Regions from separate parts of the Lactococcus sp. KTH0-1S genome, predicted to be linked through region 1. Evidence: riboswitches for the same ligand, from Rfam matches in the RefSeq annotation. Region 1 holds a riboswitch; the other holds the start of a gene.
What was found. Region 1 has a riboswitch for magnesium ahead of ACRYLU_RS04610 (FtsW/RodA/SpoVE family cell cycle protein). Riboswitches for the same ligand answer to the same signal wherever they lie in the genome.
Positions count from the first base shown of each region.

Region 2: another riboswitch for magnesium. It lies ahead of ACRYLU_RS08355 (ABC transporter permease subunit); the one in region 1 lies ahead of ACRYLU_RS04610 (FtsW/RodA/SpoVE family cell cycle protein).

Region 1 covers NZ_CP195165.1:931,068-937,352, forward strand. The annotation lists gene ACRYLU_RS04600 (VOC family protein) at 1-118, shown strand, start outside; gene ACRYLU_RS04605 (hypothetical protein) at 511-675, shown strand; M-box (ykoK) riboswitch at 1,387-1,548, shown strand; gene ACRYLU_RS04610 (FtsW/RodA/SpoVE family cell cycle protein) at 1,929-3,128, shown strand; gene ACRYLU_RS04615 (LCP family protein) at 3,159-4,457, shown strand; gene rpsN (30S ribosomal protein S14) at 4,555-4,824, shown strand; gene liaF (cell wall-active antibiotics response protein LiaF) at 4,991-5,620, shown strand; gene ACRYLU_RS04630 (sensor histidine kinase) at 5,617-6,285, shown strand, end outside.
Region 2 covers NZ_CP195165.1:1,735,602-1,741,886, forward strand. The annotation lists gene ACRYLU_RS08350 (ABC transporter ATP-binding protein) at 1-92, opposite strand, end outside; gene ACRYLU_RS08355 (ABC transporter permease subunit) at 110-1,867, opposite strand; M-box (ykoK) riboswitch at 1,924-2,093, opposite strand; gene arcC (carbamate kinase) at 2,212-3,165, opposite strand; gene aguA (agmatine deiminase) at 3,190-4,290, opposite strand; gene ACRYLU_RS08370 (APC family permease) at 4,301-5,662, opposite strand; gene ptcA (putrescine carbamoyltransferase) at 5,678-6,285, opposite strand, start outside.

The sequences.
Region 1 (6,285 bases):
CTATGACTCAATTTCACAAAGAATAATAGAGAAAGGTATTCCATTTAAAGATGATGAAAACTCAATCTCTATAGAAGATCATGTTGGATCGAAACTTATTCTATTTAAAAAAATATAGTATATTTATCATTCAAAAAAATTATTTATTGAACTTCTTATTTTATCTCTCTTATACAACAGTGGTGAATCCAAAACTTAACTATGAAAAAGTAGCACTAACTATATAGTGCCTCAATAGCCATGCTGAACAATAAGAGTCTAAGCATAGCAATGACATAAAAAAATACAATGATTGACTCTATATCAATAAAAATTTCATAAAATATTACTACTTCAAAAGTGCTATTAAGTAGTAATTAAATCTATTAAAATAAAAACAAAATAATTAAACTAAAATTTATTTTTGAATAATACGAGATAATCAGGGTGTGCATGCTTGGCTTTTAGTGAATTTTGTTATAATACATTACATAGAAAACCTAATAGTTTAACATTTGAAGGAGATGATTTATGAAAGATAAACAGTTATATCAAATAGCAAGTATTTGTTTTTTTATTGCAGGTCTTATATTTTTGATATTTGGACAAAGTCAACACACTATTTTCTTATTAGGTGTGTTATTTATAATTTTATCCATTAGTTTTATGGCTATTAGCAGAAATATACCAAAATGATAGGACTAAAATTGAAAGGCGCTTGTAAATATAAATAATATAAATACAAGAATTTTACTTTATTTTTGAGCGAGTTGTAAATCTGATTTTGTTTTAAAAAAATGGTAATGGTGAAAGTTAAAAAGACGAAATCGAATATTACTTATTACATGACACAGGTTTACTTTGATAGATAATCAAAAAAATTTCCTAGAGCCGGTTACATTGCAACGATTGAAGGTATTTTATAGGTTGATTTATAGTACATTTAGTAGATGCTTCAAGCCACATATTACTTGACTTTTAAAAATTTACTAGCCTATAATCATTGGTATAACAACAAATAAAAAATAACTTTCAAAAACCATCTAGCATGGACAGTTGATAAAATAAGTCGTGATGCCCGTATTGCTTTGGGGATTCGATAAATCTAATAAAAAACTCCTTAGTCAATACTGGCTAAGGAGTTTTTTATTTATTAACGAAATTCATTATTCCATTATAAGCTTTTTGTCTGTATATTTTAATCTTTGGTATTTTATTTTAAAAAATAGAATTTTTTCTTAGTTCTAATTTCTAAAAACTTAGTCATAACAAGAGGTTTAATCTAATAAAAAACATTTAAATTAGGTAATGCATTTGTTATTTGACTAAAAATATAGGTTATGTTATAATTTTTTTGCTTAGGAAATATTTTGAAAATTTAATTTAAGCAATTTTGGTTAGAGATTTTCTAACCATCGGTAGGTGAGGCTACCACAGGGATACGGGTTGCTGCCGCAGAGTCGTGGAGACACGATGAGAGGGCCAACAGTTCACGTCGAAAAAAGAAGGCGTGAAATAGTGCAACAACATCGCCCTGCGGAGCTAAAGCTTGAACGATACTGGGTACTTTAGTTCACTTGATAGTGTATCTTTTTGAAATCATACCTTGTCTACGTTCAACCGGCGTAGGCAATTTTTTTATAAAAAAGAAGGTGGTGAAAATGGATGGACAGAATAACAGTGGCTCAGACCCTGGGAGCTATAGGAAGAAAGATAGCATAAAAGTGGACAAGCATTTTTATCACTTCAATCTAATCTAGTTCTCTGAGTTGGAGCTATACAATCAAAATCTACTATAAATCAAAAATTGAGGTACAAGCCGATGACAAAAATGTTAATTCATAAAATAAAACAAAATAATAAAATAAGGGAGAAAAAGTTAGTAATTGATTTGCAACTAGAAATACTCTTATCGTTCATTTGGAAAATTAACAAAGGAGGATTCCTTTATGGATAAAAAAATTACAAAAAATAGTTTTTTAGATTTATCTATTTTGATTCCTTACTTGATTCTTTCAGCTGTTGGCTTACTCATGGTGTTTTCAGCAACTGTCCCCTATCAAATTAACCGAGGACTATCTCCTTATCGATTGGCAATTTCTCAAGGAGTCTTTATAATTATAAGTTTTGTGGCTTTAATTATTATTTATCGAGTAAAATTAAGAATTATAAAAAATGAAAAGATTTTAAAAATAATTTTTCTAATTATTATCTTGCTGATGATTTATTCAAGGGTTGGACCTAATACATCAGCGAATGGAGCACATGGATGGATTCCCTTACCAGGGATTGGAACCATTCAACCTGTTGAATTTGCAAAACTTTTTACTGTCTGGTTTCTTGCATCTATCTTTTCTAACAGACAAGAAGAGATTGAGAAAAATGATATTCAAGCAATTTTTAAGGGTAACAATCTCATAAAAAAAGTTGTAGGGGGATGGCGATTTCCGATTATCTTACTAATGATAGTGGAACTCAGTATGCCTAATTTAGGAAATACAGCAATTATTGGGCTCTTAGCCTTGATAATGATTGGTGCAAGTGGAATTTCTTGGCGATGGTTTTCAGGTTATGGGAAGATGTTGCTTACGATTAGTCTTAGTTTTTTGCTCTTTCTTTTTATCAGTGGAGGCGATTTGATTCCAGGATCTTATATTAATGCTCGATTTAAAGCATTCGTTAATCCTTTTACTGACTTGGCTTCTTCGGGTCATCAACTTGCTAATTCATATTATGCGATCGTAGATGGTGGCTGGTTTGGAAGAGGACTTGGGAATTCGATTGAAAAACAAGGATTTTTGCCTGAAGCTCATACAGATTTTATATTTTCAGTAATAGTAGAAGAATTGGGAATCATTGGTGGAATAATAATCCTAGCTGTCATTTTTTTCATGATTACCCGAATGCTTTTGGTGGGGATGCGGGCAAAAGATCCATTTAATTCAATGATTTCAATTGGTTGTTCATCTTTTTTGTTGATACAAGTTTTTGTCAATTTAGGTGGAGCAATTGGGTTGGTTCCAGAAACAGGAGTCACCTTTCCCTTTTTATCACAAGGTGGATCCTCATTTTTAATTTCAACTTTGGCAGTAGGACTGGTTTTGAATAGCTCGGCTGACGAAAAATTAAAGAGTTTAAGTAAGTTATAATTTTTAATAAAAGAAAGAAGTATTTTTGATATGAAAAGAAAAGAAATTAGACAAAAGAAAAAAATAAAAAGGTCTAAAAAAGTATATTTTGTTCGTTTTATGTCCTTTTTTGTTATTTTAGTCGTGGCAGTTAGTGCGGTTATCTACGTTCAAGCAGAAAAAACATTAACGAAAACTCATGTAAATACAAAAATAAAAAGTTCTAGTATATCTGCAAAGAAACCACTAACTATATTACTTATGGGAGTTGATACTGGCGATAATAGTCGAGGGGGTGCAGATTCATGGAATGGAAATTCAGATTCTCAAATTATTTTAACATTGAATCCTCGGACAAAAACAACCACTATTATTTCAGTGGAACGAGATACGATGACGAATATTGAAGATGCATCTGGAAAAATTCAATCTACTCAAAAAATGAATGCTGCTTATCCTTTAGGATTTAATAATGGTGGGTTATCTTCTGCTGTCACTTATGCTATGAAAACCATTGGTAATCAAGTAGGACTTAATCTTAATAATTTTATGATCGTTAATATGGACGGTTTAGTAAATCTCGTGAATGACGTTGGAGGAGTAGAAGTTGTAAATGATACTAATGGCTCAGATGTCTATCAGGGGACTGATTCAGGTAAAATAACTTTGCCTGGTTCAGATAAAACTGTAGATAGTGGAGCGATTTATATCTCAAATACAGAACCTGAATATAAAGCTTATGTTCCTTATCTTTCAGGAAATCCTAAGCAGCTCATCAACGGAGAACAAGCCTTAGTTTTTGCTCGAGATAGAGATACGTTAGCCAATGGGAATTATGGACGCGCCGCTCATCAACGAGAAGTTATGACTGAATTAATGAACAAGATGCTTAGTCTTAATAGTGTTTTTAAATATCAATCATTTTTAAATGATATTTCATCAGATTTTAAAACGAACATTTCGATAAATCTTGCTAATTTGACCGCACTTATGGCCTATAAAGATTGTCTTAACAAGGTAGTTTCTGTTCAATATCAAGGGGTAAGTCAAATGGTAGATGGCGGAAGTTATGAATTCATACCAGAAAATGTGGATTTGGCTATTCAAAATTTAATGAGACAAGCAAATGATGAGTCTGTCACTGATAAGCTTGATCAAAGTGTAATTACATATGAAAACTATTTTGGAAGTCAAACTGACCAATATTATATGCCTTCTGCGACGGTAACTATCAAAGGTGAAAAAAGTGAAACTTATGGAGTGGATACTAAAGGGAGTCTAGTAAAAATAAATAAGGAGAATGCCCAAGATTATGTTTCAAGTCAAGGAGGAGCTTTAGCCGCTAATTAAAATAGAGATAATAAAATAATGTTAACCAGTTGACATTGTTTTATTTATAGGATATACTTAACTGGTTAACTAAATTAATAAATGAAAGGATAATATTTTGGCGAAGAAATCAAAAATTGCTAAATTTAAAAAGCAACAAAAATTAGTTGCTCAATATCAAGAGCTTAGACAGGAACTTAAGAAAGAAAAAAATTATGAAGCTCTCCGAAAACTGCCTAAAGATTCTCATCCCAATCGAATGAAAATGCGAGATCGAATTGACGGAAGACCCAGAGCCTACATGCGAAAATTTGGTATGTCACGAGTTAATTTTAGAAAATTGGCGCATGAAGGTAAGATTCCAGGGGTTAAGAAGTCAAGCTGGTAGAAATCTTTTTGAAAAATTTTATGGGATATGATAAAAATATTTTTTATTAAGTAATTTAAAGAATACTTCATCTTAATGAATGGAGTATTTTTTCTCTATTTTTCTTAAGTAAAATTTAAGTCTTAAGTCCGAGAAAAAGTAAGCTTTTTTTTGGTACAATAGATTTATGAATAAAAAATTGAAAGCAATCTTTATTATAGAAATTTTTATTGTATTAGGATTGATTTTTCATGTGATTAGTACACCGCGTATGTGGGTAGTTCTAGCTTTAGCTATTCTCTTTACTATCTTGGCGACTCGTTCGCGTGCGCGTGTATTACGTATCATCAGTTTCATTTTTTGGGCAATATCGGTAATGATTCTCTTCACAGTTGGATGGTTCTGGTTAGCAATTATCTTCCCTACGATTGCTTGCATCGTTTTTTGGAAAAATAATCCACGAGAAGGAGGAGTAAGAAATTTTTCTTACGAAGATATTTCTCAAGATGAATCTGAGTCAATCATGAATGAAAATCAAAATGATATCATTGATCTTGATGATGTTACTTTTAAACCTTCTGGAAATAGTCTTTCTATTAAAAAAATGACAGGTAATACAAAAATTATTGTTCCTGATGACGTAGGAGTTTCGCTTGATTTAACAACAAATGCTGGGCTTGTAAAGATTTTCAATGAGGCAGCACAAATTAATGCGGGAAATGTTCGTTATTTTAGCGAAAATTTAGATCAGGCGGAAAAACGAATTAAAATCAATATCCGTGTTGATTCAGGAAATATTGAGGTGATTAGAGGATGAAAAAATCACTTTTCACAACCTTTTTAGCAGTTTTTAGTATCATCCTTATTATGTATCTTCTTCTATTTATAATGATGAATAGTGGTCAACCTTTAGGGGGACTAAATACCGCTAATATTATTAGGGAACTTCGAGATAATTTCTACGGTTTATGGATATTTATATCAGTTGCAGGATTACTTGCGCTGATTTTTACCCTTTTTAATCATATTGAAAATATGGCTATTCAACAAAAATTTCAAGATGATATTAAACTTTTAGAAGAAAATCAACAACCTGAATCTCCTGAATTACAAGTCGTTCATGATAAAATTATGAATATGTCAGCTGAACTCCAAGAATTATCTAAGCAAAAATCTGCTGACAAAGCTGAAATTATTGAATTAGAGCGTAAAAGAATTTCACGTGAACTTCATGATTCTGTCAGTCAAGAACTTTTTGCAGCGACAATGATTTTATCCTCTGTTGCTGGTTCGACACAAAATTTGACTAAAGAACAAATTGAAACACAGACACAATTAGTTTTAAAAGTGCTCCATTCTGCACAAAATGAAATGCGAGCGCTCTTACTACATCTTAGACCAGTAGAACTAGATGGTAAAAGTCTAGCAGAAGGCCTGTCAGCACTGACAGACGAGCTCCAAGCGAAAATATCAGCAAATATT
Region 2 (6,285 bases), 800 kb from region 1:
ATGTCTTTCAGAACTTGTATATATTTCTTTGATCTTTCTACTCCATAATCTTTGCAGAGTGAAGTTACTTTTATTAAATTTTTCTTTTCCATTCTTATTTCCTCCCTTTTTAATAATGGAATTTTTCTCTAGCATATTTGTAAAGTGGTTGCCAAACGAATATAATACACAATCCTACTACAGCACACATCGCCAAAGTACCAAGTGCTGATTTATCTTTAATTCCATCATTCACAGCAATATATTGCCCTAAGCCAGTAACATTTATTGTTTCTTTACCCCACTGTAGGCTTTCCGCTGATATATCTGCATTCCATGCTGCTCCCGCAGCATTTATGATAGCTGTTATCAAGTACGGAAACATTGATGGAATGAGATAGCGAGTCCACCACTTAAACTTGGATAATGGAAAAATTTTTGTGACTTCTTTTATATCATCTGGTATTGCTAAATACCCAGCAATAACATTGAAAAAGTAATACCATTGACAACCAACCATGATTAGCGGCAAAATCCACCACTCAAGTTGCTTATACCCTAAACTAATAAAAATTACTATGAATGGAGTATATACGTTTGAAGGAATCGATCCAACAACTTGTCCAATTGGTTGGATAAATCTTAAACGTCTTTTGTTACTTGCAACCCAAACCCCAAGAGGTGTAAAAATCGCTGCTGCTATAAGCATTGCTAATACTACCCTCAATGTAGTTAAAAGCATTAAGTGAGGGATTATTGAAAAATCTTCATGAGGTAAGAATCTATAAAGTTTAATAGCAGAGATAACAACCGCATACCCTAAAAGGATATACCAAATGATTGAAATATATTTCTTAACTTTTCCTAGATATTTAAAAATAAGATTTATCCTAAGAATATACCAAACTCTAGGTAACTTAAAAATCCAGAAATCTTTTATTTTTTGAATCCATTTCATTAATATTTTTCCAAAATTAGATGCTTTTACTAAATTGTATACAATTGATTTTGGAGGATTACCTTGAGTTGTTCCTTCATCATAACGATAATAATAAGTAGCTTTAACCAAAGGTTGAAAAACTAAGAAATTTAGTATGACGACATTAATAATTAAAGCAATAACAGCGAAACCACAAGCTTTAAAGTCTGCTCGATCTAATGCAACTTGAATATAAGAGCCAATTCCTGGCAAAATTAAAGTTTCAGACTTAGGGATTGCGACGGTAACCTGTTCACTTGCAACAATAGCAAACCATGCTGCTGACTGAGATATGACAAGATTCCATAGTAGGCCTGGAATTGAATATACAAATTCAAGACGCCAAAATTTTTCCCAAGCACTGTATCGAAATTGCGATGTTACTTCTTTCAAATCTTTGGGAACTACTTCCATTATTTGGTAAAGTGACAACATGATGTTCCATGCTTGCCCAGTAAACACTGCAAAAATGGCAAGCGCTTCTGCTCCCATTACATTACCTGGATATAATCCAAGTAAAAATGCAGTAGTGAATGTCATGAAACCTAATAAAGGAACTGATTCTAAGAAATTGACCATCGGCAAAATAATTCTTCTTGCAGTTTTAAACTTTACTGCCAATACACCACAAATAACAGAGAATAAAATTGACCACATCATTCCTACAATCATGCGAAACATTGTTCGCATTGAAAAATACGCAAGGTTTCCAATAGATAAAAAATCGTGCATTTTCTTGACATCATCCACTGAACTTTGAGATGGTAACGATGAAAGGGGTTGGTTAATAGTTATTTGTGTCACAATAAGAATAAATGCAAACAAACAAATAATACCAATTAAAATAAAATCACCCATAATAGATTTTACTTTTGGTTGTTTTGTATCAAGATATTTTCTTCTTGACATAAAAAGCCTCCTTTTCATATAAAGGGAGGCTCTCAAAATCAATAGATTATTAGTCTATTTAATCACGACATTTGAGTTTTAGCTTTCTGAGACGTAAGAAATGATATTTCTAGTTATCTTGGAAAAGCCTTGATTCGACTAGTCCTGCTTTACCCATTATTGTCTCTCGACAGTTCTGAGCGATAACCTATGTTCTTCAGAGTAACCTCACCTAATATGATTAGTTTTTATTTACTACAAAAAAAGTATAGCACTAGCTATACTTTTTGTCAAATTAAAAGGGATGCCCTACTAAAATTCTTTTTATTTCAAATTTGAAATAAATTATTTTGAAAAATATTTTTTTAAAATAAATCAGGGACAATCCGTGTTCCTGCTCCAGTTTTGACAAAGTTTTTCACATTTTCAAGCGAAGTAATCGTGGCTTGGTTGCCAGTATTTTCGACAAAAGCAACAGCTGCTGCCACTTTTGGTTTCATAGAACCTGCCGCAAAATAACCTTCTTCTAGATATTGACGCATTTCCTTAACTGGTACAATTCCTAGAGCTTTTTGATTGGGTTTACCAAAATTTAAAAAGACATCACCGACAGAGGTAAAAATAACTAGTTCATCAGCATCAACAAGTTCTGCTAATTTTGCTGCGGAAAAATCTTTATCAATTACTGCTTCAACTCCTTGATACCCCTTATTTTTTTCAATAACAGGAATTCCTCCGCCACCAGATACTGTAACCAAAGCTGATGATTCTAACAATGGTTTAATTGCGTTAGCCTCAACAATTTTGAGAGGTAAAGGTGAAGGAACTACTCTTCGGTAACCTCGTCCAGAATCCTCAATCAATTTCCAATCAGGATATTGAGTCTGAATATTTTTAGCCTCTTCTTGGCTATAAAAAGGTCCAATAGGTTTTGTCGGATTTTTAAAAGCCTCATCATTAGCATCAACTACTGTTCTTGTCACTACAGAAACAAATGGAACATCAGACATTCCATTATTAGCAAGAGCTTCTGTAAAAGCTTGTGCCATCCAATAACCGATTTCCCCTTGAGTCATAGCAACAGCTGTATCAAGTGGCATTGCCGGATTTTTAACTGAATTACTTTCAAGTTGTTGCAAAAGTAAATTACCAACTTGCGGTCCATTTCCATGAGTGACAACCATTTCAACATCATTGTCTTTTATTAAAGGCATTAATTGATCGGCAGTCTTATTAAGTGCCGTAGATTGTGCTTGCGCTGTAGGGTCGCTAGTTAAAATAGCATTCCCCCCTAGAGCAACTACAATACGTTTTGCCATTTTCTGTTAAATCCTCTCTACTCCTTATTTGGCTTTAGGTTGTTGTTGAGTAATACAATGGATATTTCCTCCACCATAAACTACTTCAACAGTGTTCACGCCAACTATTTCCCGGTCTGGAAACATCTCTTGAACTTGTTTTAATGCCAGAGCATCATTTTCATCACCGTATTGTGGTACGATAACTCCTTTGTTTGTAATCAAGAAATTCATATATGAAGCTATACAAATATCTCCGTCTTCACGTGGCATTGTTCCTTCAACTGTATCAATTCTAAATTGTTTTTTAATCGTTACATTTTTAGCTGGACAAGTCAATTTATGAACTTTGAGTTGACGTCCTTTAGCATCTGTCATTTGGTTCAAGCGTTTATAGGCATCTTGTGCTGCTTCATAAAATGGTGACTTCTCATCCTCAGTATAAATGCATGCAACTTCCCCTGGCGCTACGAAGCAAGCAACATCATCCACGTGACCATTTGTTTCTTCCGGGTCAATTCCATCCCCAAGCCAAAGAATTTTTTCAGCATTCAAATGTTCTTTAAGTTTATTTTCAATGTCCTCTTTGCTCATGTGAGGATTACGTCCTTCAGATAAAAGGCACATTTCAGTAGTCAAAACTGTTCCTTGACCGTCAACATGGAATGAACCTCCTTCAAGAACAAAATCATCTGTCCGATAAGAGTCAACACGTTCTAATTCACAAACTTTTTGTGCCACTAGATCATCTTGATCCCAAGGAAAATATAGACCATCAACAAGTCCACCCCAAGCGTTAAAAGTCCAGTCATTTGCTCGAAGTTCGCCCTTATCATTAATTACAAAACTTGGCCCACAGTCACGAACCCACGAGTCGTTATTAGAAACTTCAAGCACACGCACGTCAGCGGGTAATTGATATCGAGCATTTTGATATTGGGCTTGTGAAACTAACATTGTTACTGGTGTAAATCTACTAATTGCTTTAGCAACATTAGTAAAGGCAATCTGAACAGGTTTTGCTCCATCACGCCAGTTATCTGGACGTTCGGGCCAGATCATAAAAATTTGATCTTGAGCTTCAAATTCACCAGGCATCCGAAAACCATCTTCTTTTGGTGTTGTACCAATAATACGTTTTGCCATTTTTTCTCTCCTATTTTTTTATTTTTTTAAATTTAATAATTAATTCACCAATCACAATAAAAATAATTGCGCCAATTGTAATCGGTAATTGTTCTGTCAATGACGCCTTATCATATTGCAAAGGTATGGCTGTAAAAATTAATGATATGATAATAATAATCATTGGTAAGGCCATATATACTTTCAAGATTCCGTCACTGCCACTCACTTTAAATGGACGTGGAGTCTCAGGGTCAATCTTGCGCAATTTATAAAAGGCAGGGAAGACCGGAATATAACTCAATAAAAATAGAACTAAATTTAATGAGAAGAATGACCAGAACAAATCTTGATTGGGTAATAATGGAGCAATCACAACAATAAATGTCGCTACAATCCCATTCATCAAAGCTGCACCCCAAGAAATTCCATTAGAAGCACGTCTTTTTGAGAAGAATTTAGGCATGTCGCCATTATCAGCAGCATAACTAGCAATATTATTAACCCCTTGTGACCAAGAAACCATATTACCCACTAAAGTCAGCATAAACAAGAAAGCGATTAAACTAATGAACCAACCTGTCGGTGTACCCAGCATCACTTGGAAACTATCTACCAATCCCGAACTTGTCGATAATTTATCGGTTGGAATAGCAACACCGATCCCAAAGGCCGAAAACATATAAATCGCTGCAATTACGATCCCACCAATGATGATTGATTGTGGGATTTGTTTCTTAGGATTTTCCATACTGTCAGCAAAAGTACAAATGACTTCAAACCCCAGTAAGTTAAAAATGATTACTGAGATAAATGATAGACTATGCAAATCAAAACTTGGAAGTAATGATGCTAAAGTATAATGATTTGCTACTCCCTTAGTCAAAGCTGAATAAACTCCTAAGCCTCCTAATGCTAATGCTAAGAATACCTTAATTACTGCGCCGCCATTTAAAATCCAAACGCTATCACTTACTGGATATAAACTAATCAAAACAATAACCCAGATGAAAATTAATTCAATTAATAGTGAAATACCTGTATTTAATTGAAAGCCAAACATTGTATGCAATAAATCAGGACAAAGTACAGCAAGTGAAGCCATCCATAATGGGAAGTTTACCCAATAAAACCATGAAGCACGCGCTCCCCAACGATGACCAAAGGCTTTTGTAATCCAATCATACAGCCCACCCTCACCAGTATAAGTTGTTCCAAGTTCAGATGTAATTAGACCATAAGGTAAGAGAAAAGCAACGATGAGAACAATCCACCAAAAGAACTGCGAGTTACCAATAGCAGCAACCGGTGCTGCTGCTTCGGCAACAAAAACAACACAAATGACAGAAAGAATAGCACTAAACAGACTAAATTTTTTCTTTCCATTTTCCATAAATGATACACTTTCTTATTTGGCTAAGTAAGCCTCTAACTCAGCCTTAGCTTTGGCTTGTGCTTTCAAATCATAAGGATTTTTTTCAGCATAATCGGACATCAACCAAACAAGGAGGGCACGAATTGAAGTCAAGCGATTTTCGGCTTCGTCAAAACAAATTGAGTTTGGACCATCAATAACCGCATCAACAACTTCTTCACCTCTTGAAGCTGGTAGACAATGCATAAATTTTGTATGTGCTCCTGCTTTTGCCATCATCTCAGGTGTCACTTGATATTTAGGGAAGAAAATCGCTAGACGTTCTTCTTCTGATAGTTCTGCATCATACAAACCGTACCAAACATCTGTATAAAGGAAATCTGCACCGACAATTGATTCTTCATCGTCTGTTACTTCATAAGTACCACCAGAAACCTCACAATTTGCAGCTAATTTTGCTTGATGTTCTTCATTAAGTTGGTAGCCTTTAGGGCCAAAATGAACAAAGTGCATTCCCATTTTAGTTGCGATTAAACCTAATGAGAAACAAACTTGAGTCGCATCACCGACAAAGACAACTTTACAATCTTCTAATTTTTTACCAGCTGGTAAATGTTCAATCATTGTAGTCAAATCACCGA